4 regions of the Staphylococcus sp. TCBT05 genome follow, and region 2 is predicted to be linked to each of the others. Evidence: predicted binding sites of a transcription regulator. Region 2 holds the regulator's gene; each other region holds the start of a gene.

The links. Region 2 encodes Rex, which represses fermentation and respiration genes when NADH is low (regulators of the CRP and FNR family bind a similar motif). Its sites were predicted from a motif close to TTGTGAAATATTTCACAA; they were not measured.
Region 1: a site for Rex is predicted at 3,048-3,065, ahead of qoxA (cytochrome aa3 quinol oxidase subunit II). Genes of this name have one in related genera too.
Region 3: a site for Rex is predicted at 3,034-3,051, ahead of ACY191_RS04885 (formate/nitrite transporter family protein). Genes of this name have one in related genera too.
Region 4: a site for Rex is predicted at 3,129-3,146, ahead of ACY191_RS07550 (L-lactate dehydrogenase). Genes of this name have one in related genera too.

The regions. Positions count from the first base shown of each region.
Region 1 covers NZ_JBUQDQ010000038.1:823,613-829,203, forward strand. Annotated here, with positions in the region: gene folD (bifunctional methylenetetrahydrofolate dehydrogenase/methenyltetrahydrofolate cyclohydrolase FolD) at 136-993, shown strand; gene ACY191_RS10995 (globin domain-containing protein) at 1,273-2,418, opposite strand; gene ACY191_RS11000 (DUF5011 domain-containing protein) at 2,661-2,978, shown strand; gene qoxA (cytochrome aa3 quinol oxidase subunit II) at 3,233-4,354, shown strand; gene qoxB (cytochrome aa3 quinol oxidase subunit I) at 4,354-5,591, shown strand, end outside.
Region 2 covers NZ_JBUQDQ010000025.1:16,066-21,656, reverse strand. Annotated here, with positions in the region: gene ACY191_RS06145 (oligosaccharide MFS transporter) at 1-489, opposite strand, end outside; gene ACY191_RS06140 (glycoside hydrolase family 43 protein) at 482-1,474, opposite strand; gene ACY191_RS06135 (redox-sensing transcriptional repressor Rex) at 1,670-2,317, opposite strand; gene ACY191_RS06130 (ABC-F family ATP-binding cassette domain-containing protein) at 2,464-4,392, shown strand; gene ACY191_RS06125 (MutS-related protein) at 4,755-5,591, shown strand, end outside.
Region 3 covers NZ_JBUQDQ010000005.1:1,095,161-1,100,751, forward strand. Annotated here, with positions in the region: gene ACY191_RS04860 (bile acid:sodium symporter family protein) at 1-394, shown strand, start outside; gene ACY191_RS04865 (HAD family hydrolase) at 631-1,278, shown strand; gene ACY191_RS04870 (hypothetical protein) at 1,281-1,472, shown strand; gene ACY191_RS04875 (hypothetical protein) at 1,537-1,722, opposite strand; gene ACY191_RS04880 (hypothetical protein) at 1,719-2,078, opposite strand; gene ACY191_RS04885 (formate/nitrite transporter family protein) at 2,160-2,978, opposite strand; gene ACY191_RS04890 (amino acid permease) at 3,294-4,682, shown strand; gene ACY191_RS04895 (alkaline phosphatase) at 5,021-5,591, shown strand, end outside.
Region 4 covers NZ_JBUQDQ010000038.1:77,839-83,429, reverse strand. Annotated here, with positions in the region: gene mnmL (tRNA modification radical SAM protein MnmL/YtqA) at 1-586, shown strand, start outside; gene mnmM (tRNA 5-(aminomethyl)-2-thiouridylate-methyltransferase MnmM) at 583-1,143, shown strand; gene ACY191_RS07555 (transcriptional regulator, SarA/Rot family) at 1,570-1,971, opposite strand; gene ACY191_RS07550 (L-lactate dehydrogenase) at 2,117-3,073, opposite strand; gene ACY191_RS07545 (alpha/beta fold hydrolase) at 3,461-4,285, opposite strand; gene ACY191_RS07540 (proline dehydrogenase family protein) at 4,557-5,558, shown strand.

The sequences.
Region 1 (5,591 bases), on a different contig from region 2:
CAATCAAAAATCGAACTTTATTTTAAAAAAATAACTCAATCTACGTCTTTTGGTTGAAATTTATGCTGTGTTTTATGTTAAAGTTAAGTTAAGGAAGTAAAGTGAAGTTTAAACATTCGAGGAGGACATATTTACATGGTCGCAAAAATATTAGATGGAAAACAAATTGCAAAAGATTATAGACAAGGTCTAAAAGATCAAGTCGAAGCATTACAAGCGAAAGGTTTCACTCCAAAGTTATCAGTAATTCTTGTTGGTAATGATGGCGCGAGTCAAAGTTATGTTAATTCTAAAAAGAAAGCCGCAGAAAAAATTGGTATGATTTCAGAAATCGTCCATTTAGATGAAACTGCTACTGAAGCGGAAGTTCTTGGAGAACTTAAACGCTTAAACGAAGATGAAACAGTAAGTGGTATATTAGTACAAGTACCACTCCCTAAACAAGTGAGTGAACAAAAGGTTTTAGAAGCAATCAACCCAGCAAAAGACGTTGATGGATTCCATCCTGAAAATATTGGTAAACTTTATATCGATGAGCAAACTTTTGTACCTTGTACACCTTTAGGTATTATGGAAATATTAAATCATGCAGATATCGATATTGAAGGTAAAGAAGCAGTAATTATTGGACGTAGCCATATTGTTGGACAACCAGTATCAAAATTATTGCTACAAAAAAATGCGACTGTTACGATTCTTCATTCAAGAACAAAAGACATGCATAAACATTTAAAAGATGCAGATATTATTGTAAGTGCCGTTGGTAGACCTGGTCTCGTTACAAAGGATGATGTTAAAGAAGGTGCTGTTGTTATTGACGTCGGAAATACACCTGATGAAAATGGTAAATTAAAAGGCGACGTCGAATATGATGAAGTGAAAGAAATTGCCGGTGCAATCACTCCAGTCCCAGGTGGCGTTGGTCCAATGACAATCACAATGGTATTAAATAATACATTAATTGCAGAAAAATTACGTAGAGGTATTGAGTAAGATAATAGTCTAGATGTTAAGATATTTATCCAGTTAAAAAGGCAATTTCTATCGAATGTGATAGAAATTGCCTTTTCCTTTTATTATTTGCTACACAGGTGTTTGGCTTTTCGAACATCATAACCTATTCGTACTAAACAAATAATGATGTTTTCACTATAAAAATGCCACCCCAAGAGATTAATTTAATCTTAGGGGTGGCATTATTCTGAGGTTTAACTCCCAGTCACTTCTATATATCATTTTTAAAGGGGTAACTTGGTTTTAACGTTATATAAATTATACACCAACACTTAATTTTGGAATAAATGATTCAAAATGTACACGCTCTGATGCTACTCCAATTTCTTTTAATATACTGATGATGGATTTCAAGAACTCTGTTCCACCACAAACATAAATTTCTGTATCATCTGTTAAATACTGTTTTAAATATTCAGCATCGATATAACCATTTTGATTTTTGTCGTGAATGATATAATTAGCATTATCTTCATTATTTGCAATTTTAGATAGCTTTTCTTGGAATGGAATTTGGTCAATATCATTCGTGTTTTGAATGAATTGTGCTGTTCCTTGACTAGATACAACGTGTCTAAACATTGGAACTAATGGCGTTACACCGATTCCTGAACCGATAAACAATTGTGGTTTAGACACATGATTTAATGTAAAGTCACCAACTGGTGCAGATAAATTAATCATATCACCAACTTTGAACTCATCGTGTAAAATTGTTGAAACTTCTCCTTCATTATTCTCTGTAACATCTCTTTTAACAGCAAAACTTAATTGATCAACATTACCTTCTACAATAGAATAATGACGTTTTGCACGATATGGTAATTTCTCACTTTCAACATCAACCGTAATATATTGTCCTGGCTCAAATTGACTTAAATCTATTTCAGTTGATTTAATCGTAAATAACTTAATATTGTCAGTAACTTGCTCTATATCAATGAGTTCGAATGGTTTGAAACCACTCCATGCCATTTGTTCATATATTTCTTTTTCAACTGAGATAAACACATTTGCAATTTCACCATAAGCTTTTGTCCAAGTTTGAACGATTGGATTATCATTTTCCAAACTTAGCACATGTTCAATTGCAGCAATTAAATTTTCACCAACTATATCATAACCTGCTGGCGGTACTTGTAGCGCACAATGCTTATATGCAATCTCTTTTACTACAGGTAAAATACGCGTTAAATCTTCAATATTTAATGCAGCAGCTAATACACTTTGAGCTAATGCTGTGGATTGAAGTCCTCTCTTTTGATTCGTTTGGTTAAACATATTTTTTAATTCTGGATGTTGATTAAACATTCTTTTGTAGAAAAATGACGTGATTTCTGTACCCTTTTCTTGTAATACTGGCACCGTTTCTTTAATAATTGCTTTTTCGTTCTCTGTTAACATACTTGACACTCCCCTAGCCATTTATTCTTTATTTCACAAATTAGTTTAATACAATTAATTTACATTTGAAAGGTTTACGTGATAAAATTCACAAAAAGTTCAATTTACTAAATTTTAACTGAAATTTTCATTTAAATTTAAAGTCGTACGGTATATTAAGACTATAGTATGATGATTTTAAACGTAGATTACAGTATAGTTAAGTTAAATAAATCAATGGCTTTCATTCGGAGGTTAGCGTTATGAACAAATTATTACAGTCTTTATCAGCATTAGGTGTTTCCGCAACTCTTGTTACACCTAACCTAAGCGCAGAAGCTACTGATAACTCTATTCCAGAATTAAAAGGTACAAAAGATACAATTATACATAAGGGAGAAGCATATCAACCATTAAAAGGTGTCCGTGCGTTTGACAAAGAAGATGGCGACCTGACACATAAAATAACTGTAGATGGTGATATTGATACTTCAAAGCCAGGAAAATATAAAGTCGTTTATAAAGTTGAAGATTCAGATGGTGCAATTGGAAAATCAACACATTATATAGAAGTAAAATAATCAACTAAATTACGTTAAATTGCTTCCAATATACCTATATAAACAACTAAAATTATCCATTATATTAAAATATGGCACTTTTCACAAAATGTACACATAATTTTAACAAATCTTTAAAAGCCCGTCAGACCTTGAGTCTGTTGGGCTTGTTTTAATTTTACAATAATTTTTTCCTCAGAAAGACTTGTAAATATTGCGTAATATCTTAAAATTGATGGTAAGCCCTACAATTGTAGTATTAGGAGGTCAAAAAAGTGTCAAAATTTAAGTCTTTGCTTCTACTCTTTGGCTCACTAATTTTACTTAGTGGCTGTTCCAATGTAGAAGTTTTAAACCCAAAAGGGCCGATGGCAAGTGACTCGAAGTTCTTGATTATCTATTCAATCATCTTCATGCTTGTTATTATTGCCGCGGTGCTTATCATGTTCGCTGTGTTCTTATTCAAATACAGAATAGGAAATACATCAGAATCTGGTAAAATGCACCACAACTCTTTACTTGAAACAATTTGGTTTATTGTTCCTGTGATTATCGTAATTGCTTTAGCCATTCCAACGGTTAAATCACTTTACGAATACGAAAAACCACCGGCTAAAGAAGATGACCCACTTGTTGTTTACGCTACGAGTGCTGGTTATAAATGGTTCTTTAGTTACCCTGAAGAAAAAATCGAAACAGTTAATCACTTAACTATTCCGAAAGATCGTCCGGTTATCTTTAAACTCCAATCTATGGATATGATGACTAGTTTCTGGATTCCACAATTAGGTGGTCAGAAATACGCGATGACTGGTATGACGATGGACTGGACGTTAACTGCTGATAAAGAAGGTACGTTCAGAGGTCGTAACTCAAACTTCAATGGTGAAGGTTTCGCTCGTCAAACATTTGACGTTCACTCAGTAAGTCAAAGTAAATTCAAGGATTGGGTTAAAGATGCTCAAAGTCAAAAAGTATTAGATCAAGATACATTTGACAAGCAACTTTTACCTACTACTGAAAACAAAAACTTAACTTTCAGTGGTACGCACATGGCGTTTGTTGACCCTGCTGCAGATCCTGAGTATATCTTCTATGCTTATGATCGCTATAATTACGTACAAAAAGATCCAAACTTCAACTCTGAAAAACAAATTACAGAGGATATATTAGATAAACCGGATCAACCTGCACGTAAACCACAGATTACAAACGCTAACTACGAACGTCATGGTATGAAAGCCATGATCTTAGGCAACAAAGAGCCATATGATGGTAAATTCAAGAAAGATGAATCACATAATATGGACGAAATGGAAAAAATCTCAAAAGGTGCTAAAGATAAAGAAGCATCTAAAATTGAGAACAAAGATCAAGAGCATGGAGGTGGACATTAATGAATTTTCCATGGGATCAATTGATCGTTCATGGTAACTGGATGATTACAATGGCACAAATTGGTGCGCCATTCTTAGTTATCGGTGTGATCGCAGTAATTACTTACTTCAAGTTATGGAAATATCTTTACAAAGAATGGTTCACATCTGTCGACCATAAGAAGATTGGTGCAATGTACCTAATCTGTGCAGTATTAATGTTCGTTCGTGGTGGTATTGACGCATTACTTATTCGTGCTCAATTAACAATTCCAGATAATAAATTCTTAGAATCAAACCACTATAACGAAATCTTTAGTACGCACGGCGTTATCATGATTATCTTTATGGCAATGCCTTTCGTATTTGGTTTATGGAACGTAGTTGTACCATTACAAATTGGTGCACGCGACGTTGCATTCCCTGTATTGAACAGTATTAGTTTCTGGTTATTCTTCGCAGGTATGATTTTATTCAACCTTTCATTTATCGTAGGTGGATCACCTGCTGCTGGTTGGACAAACTATGCTCCACTTGCCGGAGAATTTAGTCCAGGACCTGGGGTTAACTATTACCTAATAGCAATCCAGATTTCTGGTATCGGAACATTAATGACAGGTATTAACTTCTTCGTAACAATACTTAGATGTAAATCACCTACAATGAAATTTATGGAAATGCCAATGTTCACTGTAACAACTTTCATCACTGCATTGATTGTTATCTTGGCATTCCCTGTGTTAACAGTTGCTTTAGCATTATTCACTACAGACAGAATTTTTGGAACAGCATTCTTCACCGTTGCTGACGGTGGTATGCCAATGTTATGGGCTAACTTCTTCTGGGTATGGGGGCACCCTGAAGTATATATCGTTATCCTACCGGCATTTGGTATATATTCTGAAATCATTCCTACATTTGCTCGTAAACGTTTATTCGGACACCAAAGCATGGTGTGGGCAACTGCAGGTATTGCATTCTTAAGTTTCTTAGTTTGGGTTCACCATTTCTTCACAATGGGTAATGGTGCTTTGATTAACTCATTCTTCTCAATTACAACAATGTTAATTGGTATACCAACCGGTGTTAAACTATTTAACTGGTTGTTCACTTTATACCAAGGTCGTATTAGTTTTGAATCGCCAATGTTATTCTCATTAGCCTTCATCCCTAACTTCTTATTAGGTGGGGTTACTGGTGTAATGTTAGCGATGGCTGCAGCAGACTATCAATACCATAATACTTATTTCTTAGTGGC
Region 2 (5,591 bases):
CACAAACATAATGCCACCAATAAATGCGAACGAACCGCCAGCAATTGAACCAAATAATCTTGCATGGCCGTATTCAAAGTTATTTGCTCGGCTCGATTTTTCACAATATGATTCGACGACCCCCACACCACTATACAAACACAAACTAATAAATGAACCACCTAATACACTACCTAACAGCACATTCATATTGATTAATGGAATAAAAGCATATTCAAAAAATGGTCCTATTAGCAGTAAGCAAAAAATAACAAATGCAAACAAATACTTTTTTAATCCTAATTTATCTTGTATGACGCCATAAATTGGTTCAAGTACAATTGCTACAATAGACATTGTTGAAAATACAATTCCAGCTTCTGCTGTGTTTAAATGTGCTACTCTATTTAACCACAATGGCAAAAATGTAATGATTAATGTCCAGATAGCAAAATAAGAGAAATTAATGCCACCAAATCTCCAAAATGTAATACGCTTTAAATTAATCAATGGCATCACTTCCAATTACCTTGGTAGAATGAGGTGTTGAACGCGTATCAACAACAGGTGAACCAAAATCCGGCCAACCATTATACCATTCTATTAATTGCGCACGTGCATGACGATTTGGATCATACAATGGATCGCCCTCAATCTCTGTATAATTTCTAGCATGATAGACCAACACATCATGCAAGTCATCTTTAGATTTTGTAAATGAATTATGTCCTGGACCGTATTGTCCATTTTCAATAGCACTTGTAAATACAGGTTCTTCAACTTTATCCCAAGCATTAACATCTAATAGATTACTATCTACAGAAGCAACAAGCATTCCCATACAGTAATCAATACCTGTTGCACTCGCAGAATATGTTAAAAATATACGTTGCTCTTTTATTAAAATGGCCGGCCCTTCATTTACCCAAAAACCCTTACACTCCCAGTCATATTCGGGTATCGTTAACATTGTTGGTGACCCTTTTAATGTCCATGGATTTTCCATTTCAGAAATATAGATATTTGAGTGTCCTGGTATCTCTATATCTTGTTGTGCCCAAACATAATATAAACGCCCATTTAATTCAAAAACGGTTGCATCCAGCGAAAATGTTTCCCATCCTGTATCTATTTTCCCTTTATCTATCCAGTTATCTGTAAGTGGGTCATCATTACTATTCTCTAAGACGAACATTCTATGATTAAATGTATCATCCTCAATGTAATCATTTGGTGCTGCTGCATAATAGATAAACCATTTATCATTTATTTTATGAATTTCAGGTGCCCAAATCAATGCGCTTTTTTCTCCATCTAAATCTTTAGTCCATACAACATGTTCTTTTGCTTCATTTAGCTCATTCAATGACGATGCTTTCCTCAAAACAATACGGTCATATTTCGGATAAGAACCAGTAAAATAATATGTTCCTGATTCCTTAAAAACAAACGGATCTGCTCTCTGTATTACAATTGGATTGTTTATCTGCTCCATAAAATCCCCCTTAACCCCTTTTTTATGAAAACGTTTACAATTACAATGTATTATATTTGTCCGTATAAGTCAATATATTTTAATCTTTGTCCGTACAAATAAAAGATAATATTGAAATCTTTCTTTAACAAAAAGTAAGTCAAAAATAAACGAGTTTACTTATCTCTATTAAATAAGTAAACTCGTTTGTTAAAATTATTTGTTACTATAATTTTTCATAAAAAATAATAATGATTGTAATTCTATACCTAAATCAATATGATGAACTTGCACATCAGATGGCGTAGATACACGACTTGGTGTAAAGTTTAATATCCCCTTCACTCCAACATCTACTAACTTATCTGTTACTTGCTGCGCAACATCTTCAGGTGTAGTAAGGATTACGATATCTATTTGTTCACGTTCTAGAACCTCGGTAATATCTGCATAATTACTAACACTTACTTGACCGATTTCAGTACCTATCACATCTTCTCGTATATCAAAAGCTTCCGTTATTGTCATTTCATCATGGATTGAGAAATTGTAAGTTAACAATGCTTTACCTAAGTTCCCAACACCAACAATGGCAATTTTAATTTCATCATTTTCACTAATTTCATTTTTGAAAAAGTGTAATAAGCTATCGATATTATAGCCATAACCCTTTTTTCCTAGTTCTCCAAAATATGAAAAATCACGACGAATAGTTGCAGAATCTATATTCAATCCTTCGCTGATTGCCTTTGAATTCACTCTATCTATACCTTTTGATTTTAATGTATTGACGAATCTGTAGTATAACGGTAAACGTTTCAACGTTGCACGAGGAATCTTATCGCTTTGATTAGCCAAGATCATGTCCCCCTAATTTAAATAATAATACTAAATAATCTAATAATTACTACAACATTATACATTAATGATATATAAAAATAAACACTGATAGTTTTATCCATACGCTTTATACGGTAAAATAGATTTTGAATAGAGAGGTGCAAATTCGAATGATATTATTACAATTAAACGATATTACAAAATCATTCGACGGGGATGATATTTTCAACAACGTAGATTTAGAAGTTAAGACGGGGGAACGTATCGGTATTGTTGGACGTAACGGAGCTGGTAAATCTACATTAATGAAAATTATTGCAGGTGTCGAAGATTATGATTCTGGACATATATCAAAAATTAAAAATTTAAAAATGGGTTATTTAACACAACAAATGACTTTAAATACCAATCAAACGGTAATCGCAGAAATGACGAAGCCCTTTGAACATATTAAAGAAATGCAAGAACAAATGAAATTTGAAACAGATTGGTTAGCTAAACATGCAGAGGAATATGATACTGACGAATATAAAGCACATATTGCGCGCTATGAAAGTATCTCAAACCAATTTGAGCAACAAGAAGGCTATCAATATGAAAGTAAAATTAAAACTGTATTACATGGATTAAACTTTACGGAAGATGATTTCAATCGACCAATTAACGATTTCAGTGGTGGACAAAAGACTAGATTATCTTTAGCTCAAATGTTATTGAATGAACCTGACCTGCTACTATTAGATGAACCTACTAACCACTTAGATATGGAGACGACACAATGGCTTGAAAGTTACTTAAATTACTTTAAAGGCGCTATTATCATAATCAGTCATGATAGGTACTTCTTAGACAAAATTGTTAATCAAATATATGATGTCGCACTTGGTGATGTACAACATTATGTTGGAAATTATGGTCAATTCATTGAACAAAGAGATAAATATTACCAAAAAAAGATGCAAGAGTATGAAAGTCAGCAAGCAGAAATTAAAAAATTAGAGACATTCGTAGAAAAAAATATCGCTCGTGCATCAACTTCGGGTATGGCAAAAAGCCGACGTAAAATGTTAGAAAAGATCGAACTTATTAATAAGCCTATCTTAGATGCTAAAAGTGCAAATATTGAATTTGATTTTGAACGCAATACGGGTAACGATGTTTTTCATATAAAAAATTTAGCCATTGGTTACGACGAACCAATCACTTCAAATATCAATTTAGAAATTACCAAAGGTGATCATATCGCGATCATTGGACCAAATGGTATTGGTAAATCTACGCTGATCAAAACTATAGCAGAACGCCAACCAAAAATTTCAGGCGACATCACTAAAGGTGCAAACTTAAAGATTGGCTATTATGACCAAAAGCAAGCAGAATTTAAATCAACAAAATCAATTCTTGATTATATTTGGGATCAATACCCTACCATGAATGAAAAAGATGTTCGAGCAGTATTAGGCAGATTTTTATTTGTACAAGAAGACGTAAAAAAAGTTATCAATGATTTATCAGGTGGAGAAAAAGCACGTCTACAACTTGCACTATTAATGCTGGAACGTAATAATGTATTAATTTTGGATGAACCGACTAACCATTTAGATATTGATTCTAAAGAAATGTTAGAGCAAGCTTTATTAAATTTCGATGGTACATTGTTATTTGTTTCCCACGATCGCTATTTTATCAATCAATTAGCTAACAAAGTATTTGATTTAGACACAACGGGAGGCACGCTCTATTTAGGTGACTATCAATATTATGTTGATAAACTAGAAGAAACTGAAGCATTAAAATCTAAGCATGAACAATCACAGGTAGAACAACAAATAGACAATACACCTAAAACAAATAATTACATTGATCAAAAGCAACAAAAGAAAGAACAGCGACAAATCACTCGTAAAATAGAACAATGTGAATTAGCAATTGAAGATTACGAAGCACAAATCGATGATTTAAACGTTCAACTCACTAAACCTGAAATTTTTTCAAATCCAGATAAAGCAAATGATATTGCAATAGCAAAAGCAGAAACCGAACAAAAATTAGAACAGGTTATGTCAGAATGGGCAGAATTACAAGAATTATTACAATAATATCCTGACTTACACTTAAGCCAATGTATATTTTAATACATCGGCTTTTTTCATAGGATATATTTTACACTTTTTTATACACAATAAAAATCCTTGAATTGTAAGCTATCCACAAAGTTATCCTAGTTATACACAGGTAAAAAGTAACTTTTATTGCTGTGATTTTTTGGAAATACACTCCATATCCACATTAATCTTCTTATTTACCCACAACTTATGCACTTATTGTTAATAAGTACGCACGTTCCCTATTGACATTGTTCAGACGTTTTAATATTAAGAACCCACATTGTTATCTCTTTATATGAATGTCATAATAAAAAAGGACTTCACTATATAGAGAGAAAGGACTGTGTTTCACCATGCCCACGATTTTGTGGTTCTTTATTGCTTTTGTTCTAGCTAGTTTAATTATTGCGATTATTTCTAATATCGTAATTAATTACCGTCTTAAGAATGATATTAAAAACTTATGGTATAGACAAAAACCACTAGAGTGCTTTATTCGTCCATACCATCGTTATCATTATCAATACGATACATTCAAACATCAGCATCAATCAGACAAATTAATCGATGATAAAACATGGTCTGATTTAAATATGGACCAGTTATTTCAAAATATAAACTTTAATTTCACTTCTATTGGTGAAATGCGTTTATACGCTACTCTAAGGCAAATGTATCAAGTGAAGAATGAATCATTAATCAAGCGATTTAAATCAAATGTATCATTCAGAGAAAATGTCTCCATTCACTTAGCAAAATTAGGTAAATCAATTTATCCATTGTTTCCTAATCAGTTAGCATACATACAGCGAAATAATTTTTATATGGCCTGTACTTACCTACCATTTATCTTTCTCATATTATCTATATTCAATGCTAAATATGGATTATTACTTACCATAGCTTCACTATTATTTAATATGGTATTGAGTGGAACGATTCGCAAAACATTTGACCAAGATTTAAATTCTATATTCTATACTTCAAATGTAATTAAACGTGCTTATGATATTCACAAAATAGATGGTACACCAGAAACAGCTGTGAATTTTAAACACTTTGTAGTAGCACGAAAGTTCAGTGGTTTATTAGGGAGAGCTAATTCTAATGATGAAACCTTCATACTTATTATGTTAATTAAGTTAATATTTATGTTTGATTATCATGTTTTCCATCTCATTCAAAATAGC
Region 3 (5,591 bases), on a different contig from region 2:
TGGTTTTGTGTTGCAAAAGCTATTCAAAAACTTTGCTGCCAAGACGTCAACTGCACTTCCAATTGTTTCGGTTGTAGCCATTTCATTGATTTTGGCATCGGTTGTTGGAGGTAGTAAGTCACAAATTTTACAAACAGGTCTGTTAATATTTGCAGTTGTTATTCTACATAACGTTGTAGGTTATACTTTGGGCTATACTTTAGCTAAAGTATTTAAACTTGAACGTGCAGATAAAAAGGCCGTGTCGATTGAAGTAGGGATGCAAAATTCAGGTTTAGCAGTTTCCTTAGCTACGGTTCATTTTAGCCCATTAGCAGCTGTGCCTGGTGCAGTCTTTAGTTTAGTACACAATATTACTGGTCCAATATTGGCGAAATATTGGCATAAACGATAATAAAAATATGAGTGCTCGAGCCTATTACTCCAACTTAAATTGCTGGGTAATAGGCTTTTTTAGATAGGTATAACCATGTATGCATATATTATGATGTTGTTGTAATTTGTTGCGAAATGGTTTGAGCGCGTTTTTTAGATAAATATGCTAAGATAGCAGTAATTTCATTGAAAGAATCAGCAGCAGACTTGAGTGATTAAAATAACATAATGAAAGTTAAATAGGAGGTATGTGTGATGTATAGAGCAGTCGTATTTGATTTCGATGGTACAATCATTGACACTGAGCAACATCTGTTTCAAATTATTAATAATCATTTAACAGGTAATGGTTTAGATCCTATTTCTGTGGACTATTATCGTCAATCGATTGGTGGCGCCGCTACAGAATTACATAACTATTTAGAAGCGCAACTTGGACTTGAAAAAAAGTCAGCCATATATCAAGAACATAACGAAACAAGTGTGAATTTGCCAATCAATAAAGAGGTAGAAGCGTTGATGAAATATTGTAAACAGCGTCATATACCAATGGCAATTGCTACAAGTAGTTATAGAAAGGATATTGAACCTACCTTTAAACGTTTAGGATTAGAGCAATATATGGACATTATTGTTGGACGTGAAGATGTCGACGAAGTAAAGCCTAATCCAGAATTGTATTTAACAGCGGTTCAACAATTAAATTATAATCCAGTTAATTGTTTAGCAATAGAGGATTCGGTTAATGGTGCGACAGCGGCAATTAATGCGGGTTTAGACGTTATAATTAATACTAATCGTATGACTGAACTTCAGCCGTTTCAAACTCTTAATTTTACTGCTAAAGATGTTACAGCAAATGAAATTATTGAACACTATTTTGAACAGCGTGGGAGTAAATAATAATGAATGCATATTTACTATTATTTTTCTTAGGAGGGCCACTTGTATTAGCAATTGGCAACTTAATATTAGGTCCGATATTCAATCGTAAGATCCCATTTGCCATTCATTTACGTTCGTTTATCATAGCAACATTGCTTTATTTAATTGGGGCAACTATCTTATATTTTTTACTATTACAAGATAAGCTTTAATAAAAAAGATGTTTATAGTTTAAGTCTAGCTAGTGACTCATACTGTAAACATCTTTTTGTTATATTATTTAGTAAATTGGAATATTAAAGTAACTATCACTAACACGAGTAAGATAGCATCTATACCGACCATAATTGCAAAGCGTGGATTCTTTTCACCATTAGCTTTACTTTTTTTAACAGCTTTTAAATTTGGAATTAAACTGACGATTAATAATATTAATATGATGATTCCTAAGACAAGACTCACTTTTTATCACTGCTCGCTTTCTTTTTTTCAATATATTCCCAAAGATATCCTGCAAGAACACCAATGATAATACCTATAATAATACCAACTTTTATGGCTGAAAATAAGGCGCTTACTAAAATAGCAATTAATAAAGTAATCGGTATCGTAATGCCGAATTTATATTTTCGTTCTGGAGAATTAACAATTGAAAATAATACAAAATATAGTACACCAAATACGACTGCAGCCAAAAGCGATTTTAAAAATACTGACATAAATGCGTGATGTGAACCACTAAAATAATTTAACAGAAAAAATAAAATGCCGAAAACGACTGCATAACTAAGCGTTCGTTTAATTGAGTTTGAAGCCATAATGTACTCCTTTTTATTTGAAAGATTACAAAAAGTATAGCATATATTATGGTTGAATAAGAACTCATGACAATTTAACGATTAATTGTCGAATTGATGATGATCATTTAGATAAGCATAGAACAATCCAATGATTAAACCGCCTCCAATGTAGTTGCCTATCGCAGCGCATACTACATTAACTATAACTGGAATCGTTTCTATTATTGAACTCTGATAGATAAAGCCTGCAGCAAATAGTACAGAATTATATACGACATGTTCGTATCCCATAAAGGCAAATATCGAAACACCAAACATCATTACAAACATTTTTGCTAAGACGTCATCTATTTGCATTGCAATAACTAAAGAGATATTGATAAAGAAATTGGCAAAGATCCCCTTGATCAATATTGCAAACCAACTTGCTGTTAGTGTCTTGTGTTCAATTATTGCATCGAGATGTATCATCATATCAGGTGTCATGACATCAGAAGCACGCATCAGTAAGAAGAGGATGAGGCCTCCAACCGTGTTACCAATAAAACACAAGGTGAATATTTTAAATACACGGGTGGGGGCAATGACTCTGTAATATAAACCAACTGTGAAATACATAAAGTTACTCGTTAATAACTCAGAATTTGTAAAAAGAATAAGTACGAGCGCAAAACTAAATGCAGTTGACGCGATTAGATTAGAAATACTAGGTGACATTTCAGTTCCAAAGTTGGCTTTCAGTGATAATACAAAAACAATAATTGTACCTAAGATAAAACCTGCCATAATCGCACGTAACAAATAGCGTTTGAAATAAAAACTTTGAAGTATATCTTTGGTTTTAATTGTTTCTACGACATGGTTCACCCAAACTTTCCCATAAAAAACTTTATCCCATTGCACATTTTTTCCGTTCAAGGTTGTGTCCTCACTTTCATTTGATTTAAAGCTAGTATACTATGTCTCTACACATTTGTGAAACTTTTCACAAATAATACAATTTTTACTTTATAAGCCTTGAGAGAGGTATTTGTAGAGAATAGAAGAAAAGATGGAGAGGGAGAAAAATTATGCTTTACAATTTATAGTAAAATCGCGTACAATTAAAAAACGGAAATGTAAGGGCTTACATTGTTTTAGTTTGGTATTTTAATTTTGCCAATTTATAGTATAATAGCGACATGATAAGTGATTAATTATACTTATATTTGAGAGAGATGGGGTTTGAATGAGATGAATGATAATAATGAACTTCAGAGGGGATTAGGTGCGCGTCAAATGCGGATGATTGCATTGGGTGGTACCATAGGTGTAGGTCTATTTATGGGAGCTACAAGTACAATCAAATGGACTGGACCTTCTGTAATATTTGCTTATTTAATAGCAGGTATCTTTTTATTTTTAGTTATGCGAGCAATGGGTGAGATGGTTTATTTACATCCTACATCAGGTTCGTTTGCCAACTTTGCAAGTGATTACATACACCCAGTGGCAGGTTATTTGACTGCTTGGAGTAATATATTTCAATGGGTAGTCGTCGGTATGAGTGAAGTTATCGCCGTCGGAGAATATATGAATTATTGGTTCCCAGATTTACCACAATGGATTCCAGGCGTTATCGTGGTTGCCTTGTTAATGGGAGCAAACTTAGTTTCTGTTAAAGCCTTCGGTGAGTTTGAATTTTGGTTCGCGATGATTAAGGTAGTTACAATTATCTTAATGATTGTTGCAGGATTTGGCTTAATCTTCTTCGGACTTGGTAATGGTGGAGAAGCAATTGGTTTATCTAATTTATGGTCACATGGTGGCTTTATGCCAAATGGTTGGGTTGGATTCTTCTTTGCTTTATCAATCGTAATTGGTTCATATCAAGGTGTTGAATTGATTGGTATTACAGCAGGTGAAACAAAGGATCCACAGAAGAATATTAAGAGTGCAGTAAACGGCGTAATCTGGCGTATATTAATTTTCTATATTGGAGCAATTTTCGTAATTGTTACAGTTTATCCTTGGAATGAATTAGGCAACATCGGAAGCCCATTCGTTGCGACTTTTGCTAAAGTAGGTATTACTTTCGCTGCTGGATTAATTAACTTTGTAGTATTAACTGCAGCAATGTCTGGTTGTAACTCAGGTATCTTTAGTGCGAGCCGTATGACTTTAAACTTAGCTCAAAAGGGCATGCTACCTAAATTCTTTACTAAAGTAATGAAAAATGGTGTTCCTTTCTGGACAGTAACAGCGATTGCAATTGGTATCTTAATTGGAGCACTATTAAATGTTATCTTGCCACTATTCATTAAAGGTGCAGATAGTATTTTTGTTTATGTTTACAGTGCGTCTATCTTACCAGGTATGGTACCATGGTTTATGATTTTGATTAGTCACTTAAGATTCAGAAAGCATCACCCTGAAGAATTGAAAGGGCATCCTTTTAAAATGCCAGGTGGAGCAATCACTAACTATGTAACAATGGCATTCTTTATCATGGTATTAATCGGTATGTTATTTAATAAAGAAACAGTCGTATCTGTAGTAATCGGTATTATTTTCTTATTATTAATGACTGCATTCTATTTCATTAAAGGCTATCATAAGTTAAGTAAGAACGAGCAATTATAAAATTATCTGACTTATTAAAAAAATGTATCTTCTTATATGGAGATCGTTATAAGTTAGGTATATTAAACAAGAGAATATATAAATGTATCAAACCTTATCAAGGCGTGTATCGTCTTGATAAGGTTTTTTAATGCATCATTATTAATAGACAGCTTTATATTAGAATTATGAATATGGTATATAATCCTTTTCAGATAAAAAGCGAGAGTTATTAATGAAAATGAATATATAATGCAACTTATTTACATAAATTTTACATCTTAAAAACAATAACTCAACACTCTTTGCTTACACTTACAGTATAAGCTTGATAATACATATTAAAGGAGTTATTAATTATGAAATTCTATAATAAGTTAGCAACAGTATCGGTGACTAGTGCAATTGTTATGGGTTCTGTCTTGGGAAATGCACAATCAACTTTCGCATCGAGTGGGGGAAATAGTTCAGATCAACCTGCCGATGTATCATATATGGGTAATACAAAGAACCCTAAGAATGTTATTTTCTTAGTAGGTGATGGAATGGGACCATCGTATAATAGTGCTTATAGATACTTTGCGGATAATCCTGAAACTAAAGAAATGGACAAGACAGCATTTGATAACTACCTATTAGGTACACAACGTACAAATCCAGATGATCCAAAGGAAAATGTTACAGACTCAGCAGCAGGTGCAACGGCATTTAGTTCTGGCCATAAAACATTTAATGGAGCAATTGGTGTTGATGCAAATAAACAAAAAGTTAAAACTGTATTAGAACAAGCAAAAGAAAACGGGAAGTCAACAGGTCTAGTTTCAACTGCAGAAATCACTGATGCAACACCTGCAGCTTATGCAGCTCACGTTGATGACAGAGATAAAAAAGATGAAATTGCACAGCAATTTTACAATGACAAAATTAATG
Region 4 (5,591 bases), on a different contig from region 2:
TTTATCTATAGCAACACGTCCAGATTGTTTACCAGATGACGTGGTTGAATATTTAGCAGAACTAAACGAACGTACTTATTTATGGGTGGAACTCGGATTACAAACTGTACACCAAGAAACATCTGATTTAATAAACAGAGCTCATGATATGCAAACGTATCATGATGGTGTTGCAAAATTGAGAAAGCATAATATTAACATTTGCACACACATCATTAATGGTTTACCAGGTGAAGATTACAATATGATGATGGAAACAGCTCGAGAAGTTGCAAAAATGGACGTTCAAGGTATTAAAATACACTTATTACATTTGTTAAAAGGTACACCGATGGTCAAACAATACGATAAGGGTATGTTAGAATTCATGTCTCAAGAAGAATATACAAACTTGGTATGTGACCAATTAGAAATCATCCCACAAGAAATGATCGTTCATAGAATTACAGGAGATGGACCGATAGATTTAATGGTAGGTCCTATGTGGAGTGTCAATAAATGGGAAGTACTAAATGAAATTGATAATGAATTAGCAAGAAGAAATTCTTATCAAGGTAAATACTTTGAAAGTACTGTAAAATCATGAAGGTAGAACGCATTTTACCATTTGCCAAATCATTAATTACCAGTCATGTTAATTCAGAAAGCATTGTGATTGATGCTACATGTGGTAATGGTCATGATACATTATTTTTAGCTGAGCAAGTACCTGATGGTAAAGTTTATGGATTTGATATACAAAAAACAGCAATTCAGAATACCTTTGAACGTACGAAACACCTTGATAATGTAACATTGATTCAAGACGGCCATGAGCATGTGCAAACATATATACCACCTACTGATTATGGTCATATCGATGCAGCAATCTTCAATTTAGGCTACCTACCTAAAGGAGATAAATCAGTTGTTACCAAACCACAAACGACAATTGCAGCTATTGAGGATATTTTTCAAATATTATCCAAAGAAGGTATCATTGTATTAGTCATTTATCATGGACATCCTGAAGGGAAAATCGAAAAGGATGCATTATTTGACTATTTAACACAAATCGACCAAGAACAAGCCCATGTATTACAATATCAATTTATTAATCAACAAAATAATCCACCTTTTATATGCGCAATAGAAAAAAGATAAATACCGAACACTTCAAACAATAAGGCGCATAACAAATTTAAAGCAAATAAATTTAATATCTTAATCAAAATTATAGCAGTCATGTTAGTGACTTTATTAATGTCATATATCGATACACTGTGAATTTCATATGGTAGCATGTACACATACACAGCGCTCAGCTTTAACAAAAACGTTAATTTCTATTTAGAACATATAGAAATTAACGTTTTTTGCTTTTATATAATTGGTCGCACATTGAACTACAATCCGTCTTGTGTATTGTGTTATAGTGTAAAATTTTTAAAAAAGAGCCAATCCATTACAGATCAGCTCTTTACCTTTGAGATTGGGAGTTCATGTCCCAATCTCTATTTACGCAAATATAATTATTTCACGCATTTAATGTTACAGTAAAAGTTATAATTCAACCTACTTTAACATTCCCTATAAATTTAAAATAGATTTAAGACTGTTTTGCATGCTTGATGACTTTGAATCAATTTCTTCTTTAAAGAATGACAAAAGATCTTCCCTTTGATCTTTCAATTTCACATTGAAATGAATAATAACTGTACGTTCATCATTTTGTGGTCTTTCTTTTAAGATCCACTCTTTTTCAACTAAATCATTATACGTTCTTGTACGTTTGTATGATTTAATTTGAACGAAACCATCCATTTCCTTTAAAGTCATTGATCCTTCTTTCCATAAAGTAAGAAGTATTAAGATTTCTTCTTTAGACATTTTGTACTGCTTCTGAACTTTGCTAAAGATATCATTGATGTCTTGCAATACTAATTCTAATCTCAATACACCATCAACATTATCGGCAAGTGTCTTTCCCATAGAGTACTCCCCCAATCATAGTAAATGATATATGTTAGATTAACTTGTAAAATCACATTCCCCAAGAGTGGTAAATCTACTCTTTATAAATATTTGATTTTAAAACAAAATTAATCTTATTTACAGTTTAAATATAAACAATGAATTATGCAATTATATCCGTGATTTTATTTTGCATTTCTTTCAAAACTTTTGAAGAATGCTCAAATAATTTAATTTCTTCATCATTTAATGGTGTTTCAAATATTTTTACTGCTCCATTTCTATTTACTAATGTAGGAACACCCATATAAACATCGTCTTGTCCATACTCACCTTCTAAATAGCTAGATACTGTTAAAACTACATTTTGATTTTTCAAAATTGCTTTTGTGATGTGTAATAAGCCCATTGCAATACCGTAGTATGTCGCACCTTTAGCTTTGATAATATCATAAGCAGCATCACGCGTATTAACGAAAATTTCATCAATTCTATGTTGTTTGCTAGGATCATCTTTTAACATATTATATAAAGGTTGTCCTGCAATGCGTGTTTGTGACCAAACAGCTAATTCTGAATCACCATGTTCTCCAATAATTGAACCTTCAACACTACTTGGAGATACGCCAAATTCTTGTGCTAATTCATATTTGAAACGTGCAGTATCAAGGATTGTTCCTGAACCAATAACACGTTCTTTAGGTAAGCCAGAAACTTTATGAGTAACATAAGTTAATACATCAACTGGATTACTTGCGATTAAAAATATACCGTCAAATCCAGAATCCATAATTTCACTTACGATAGATTTAAATATTTTAGTATTTTTTTCAACTAAATCTAGTCTAGTTTCACCAGGTTTTTGTGCTGCACCAGCTGTTATAACAACTAAATCTGCATCGCTACAATCACTATATCGTCCTGCTTTAACATTAACTGGGGAATCGCCATAAGGTGCTCCGTGATTTAAGTCTAATACATCACCTTTCACTTTCTCTTCCGCTAAATCTATAATAACAAGTTCATCAGCAATACCTTGGGCAACCATTGCAAATGCATAACTAGAACCAACTGCTCCATCACCAACTAATACAACTTTGTTTCCTTTAATCATTTCCATATTAAAACTGCCTCCCTCAAATACTATTCAAAAGTTTATTTAATTTATGTTTGTTATGTGATTTTTTTCACAAATTAAATATACCAAACAATTTTAGTTTTTGCAATATTTTTTGTGAAAATAATCACAATATTTTATTGATATATTCATACAGTTCAGAAGTATTACATTTTAAATGAATTGCAGATTATAAAAATACTCCCTTCAAAGGCTTCACTTTTCAGTGTCTACTTTAAACGGAGTATCTCAACAGCAACTTGTATTTTTTAATTTTGAGCGGGAAAATTATCAACCAAACCAAAAACTTGAGATATGGCGTATAACCATTCAACTCAAAATCCAACTAGCAATCATAAATTTTCAACTAAATAACTAATTCATGACACATTATGAAGGTTCATTTTCATCATCAATTACAAATCCATTATTACTTGAACTATTATTTAAGAAAGCTAAGATATAGCGCATTACCTCATCACGTTCAGGTTCATTGTGTACCTCGTGATACAAACCTTTCCATTCTTTAAAATACAGTTCATTGGTTGTGACCTTATCTTTAACTAGTTTCATTGCAGTGATATCTGCCACCTTATCTGCATCACCATACATCAATAATAAAGGTATAGATTCTATATCCTTTAAATGTGTCACTGTTTCTTTCATAATGTCTGTAATTTGTTTGTACCAATTATATGTAACTTTTTGCAACATCAATTGATCATTCATCGTTTCTTCAATGACCTCTTCATTACGTGTTAAATCTTCAACCTTTATACCTACTTTAAAGCGTTTATCCTTGGCCATTTTCCCTACGTTTGAAATCACTTTATCTTTACGTGTTTTATTGCCTTTTTTAAATTCTAATAATGGTGAAATTAACATAAGTCCTTCAATAGGTACGTCGACCTTTTCAAGTAGATTCAACATAATTAAGCCGCCTAATCCAACACCTAATACATATGTAGGAATCTTATATTCATTTGCGATTCTTATCCATTCAAGTATATGCTCATGGTAAACGTCAAAATTTTCAATTTGACCTTTATTAGAACGAGAAGTTTGGCCTTGACCTGGTAAATCGCCCATAATCACATGGTATCCATTACGGCGAAGCATGGTAATAACATATGCATAGCGTCCTGTATGTTCTAGCATATTGTGAGCGATCACAATGACGCCTTTAGCTTCATTTTCTGTTTCCCATTTCCACATAATTACTACTTCCCCTTCTATATAAAAATTTAATTCATTACATTTATTGTATCAAAATCGTATACGATATTTCCATTTTAAACATGTAGTTTGTCGTGAATGATTTAATTTTTGTTCCATTATATATATAAAAACACTTCTATACCAATTACATGAGTGTACTATGAAATATAAAGTGTAATATATTTTATTGTAAACGATTTCTTTAACAATTGATTCATGCTACACTATTATAGAAAGGTAAGCTATTAGCAGAATGGGAGGAATTAATATGCCAATTGTGAAAAATTTTTTTATAGGACTATCTAACAATACTTTATTAAATAATGCAGCTAAAGAAATCGGTCCCATGTTAGGAGCGAATAAAGTTGTAGCAGGAAACACAATCCCTGCTTTGTTAGACACAATTGAACGTTTAAACGATAAAGGAATTACAGTTACTGTTGATTGCCTAGGTGAATTTGTGGACACTGAAGGCGAAGCGATACAAGCAAAAGATCAAATCTTAGAAGTGATGTATGCGATTAATAATCATAATTTAAATGGCCATATGTCTATTAAACTGAGCCAATTAGGTTCAGAATTTGATATTGATTTAGCTTATCGTAATTTACGTGAAATATTATTGAAAGCCAATGAATTCAATAATATGCATATTAATATTGATACTGAGAAGTATGATAGTTTATTCGATATCACGCAAGTGCTAGATCGTTTAAAAGGTGAATTTAAAAATGTAGGTACTGTTATTCAAGCATATTTATATAAAGCAGATGCTTTGGTAGATAAATATCCAGAACTTAGATTAAGAATGGTTAAAGGGGCTTATAAAGAAGCTGATAATATTGCTTACCAAACCAAGGAGGAAATTGATGAAAACTACATACGTCTAATCAAGAAAAGATTATTGACGGCTAAGAATGTTACATCAATTGCTACGCACGATGATCGTGTCATCACTCACATCTTACAATTTATTAAGGATAATAATATACCTAAACATCGATATGAATTTCAAATGTTATATGGATTTAGAACTGAATTAGCTGAAGAAATCGCTAAAGATGGCTATAATTTCTGTATTTATGTACCATTTGGTGATGATTGGTTTGGTTATTTCATGAGACGCTTAGCGGAAAGACCACAAAACCTTAATTTAATGTTCAAAGAATTTACAAAACCTGAAGTGCTTAAAAAGGCTGGTATTGTTGCAGCAAGTGTAACAGCTTTAGGTGCAACTATTGCACTTTTCAAAAAGTTCACTTCAAAATAACACAGTATTAAAGTGATTTTGTAACTACAATAA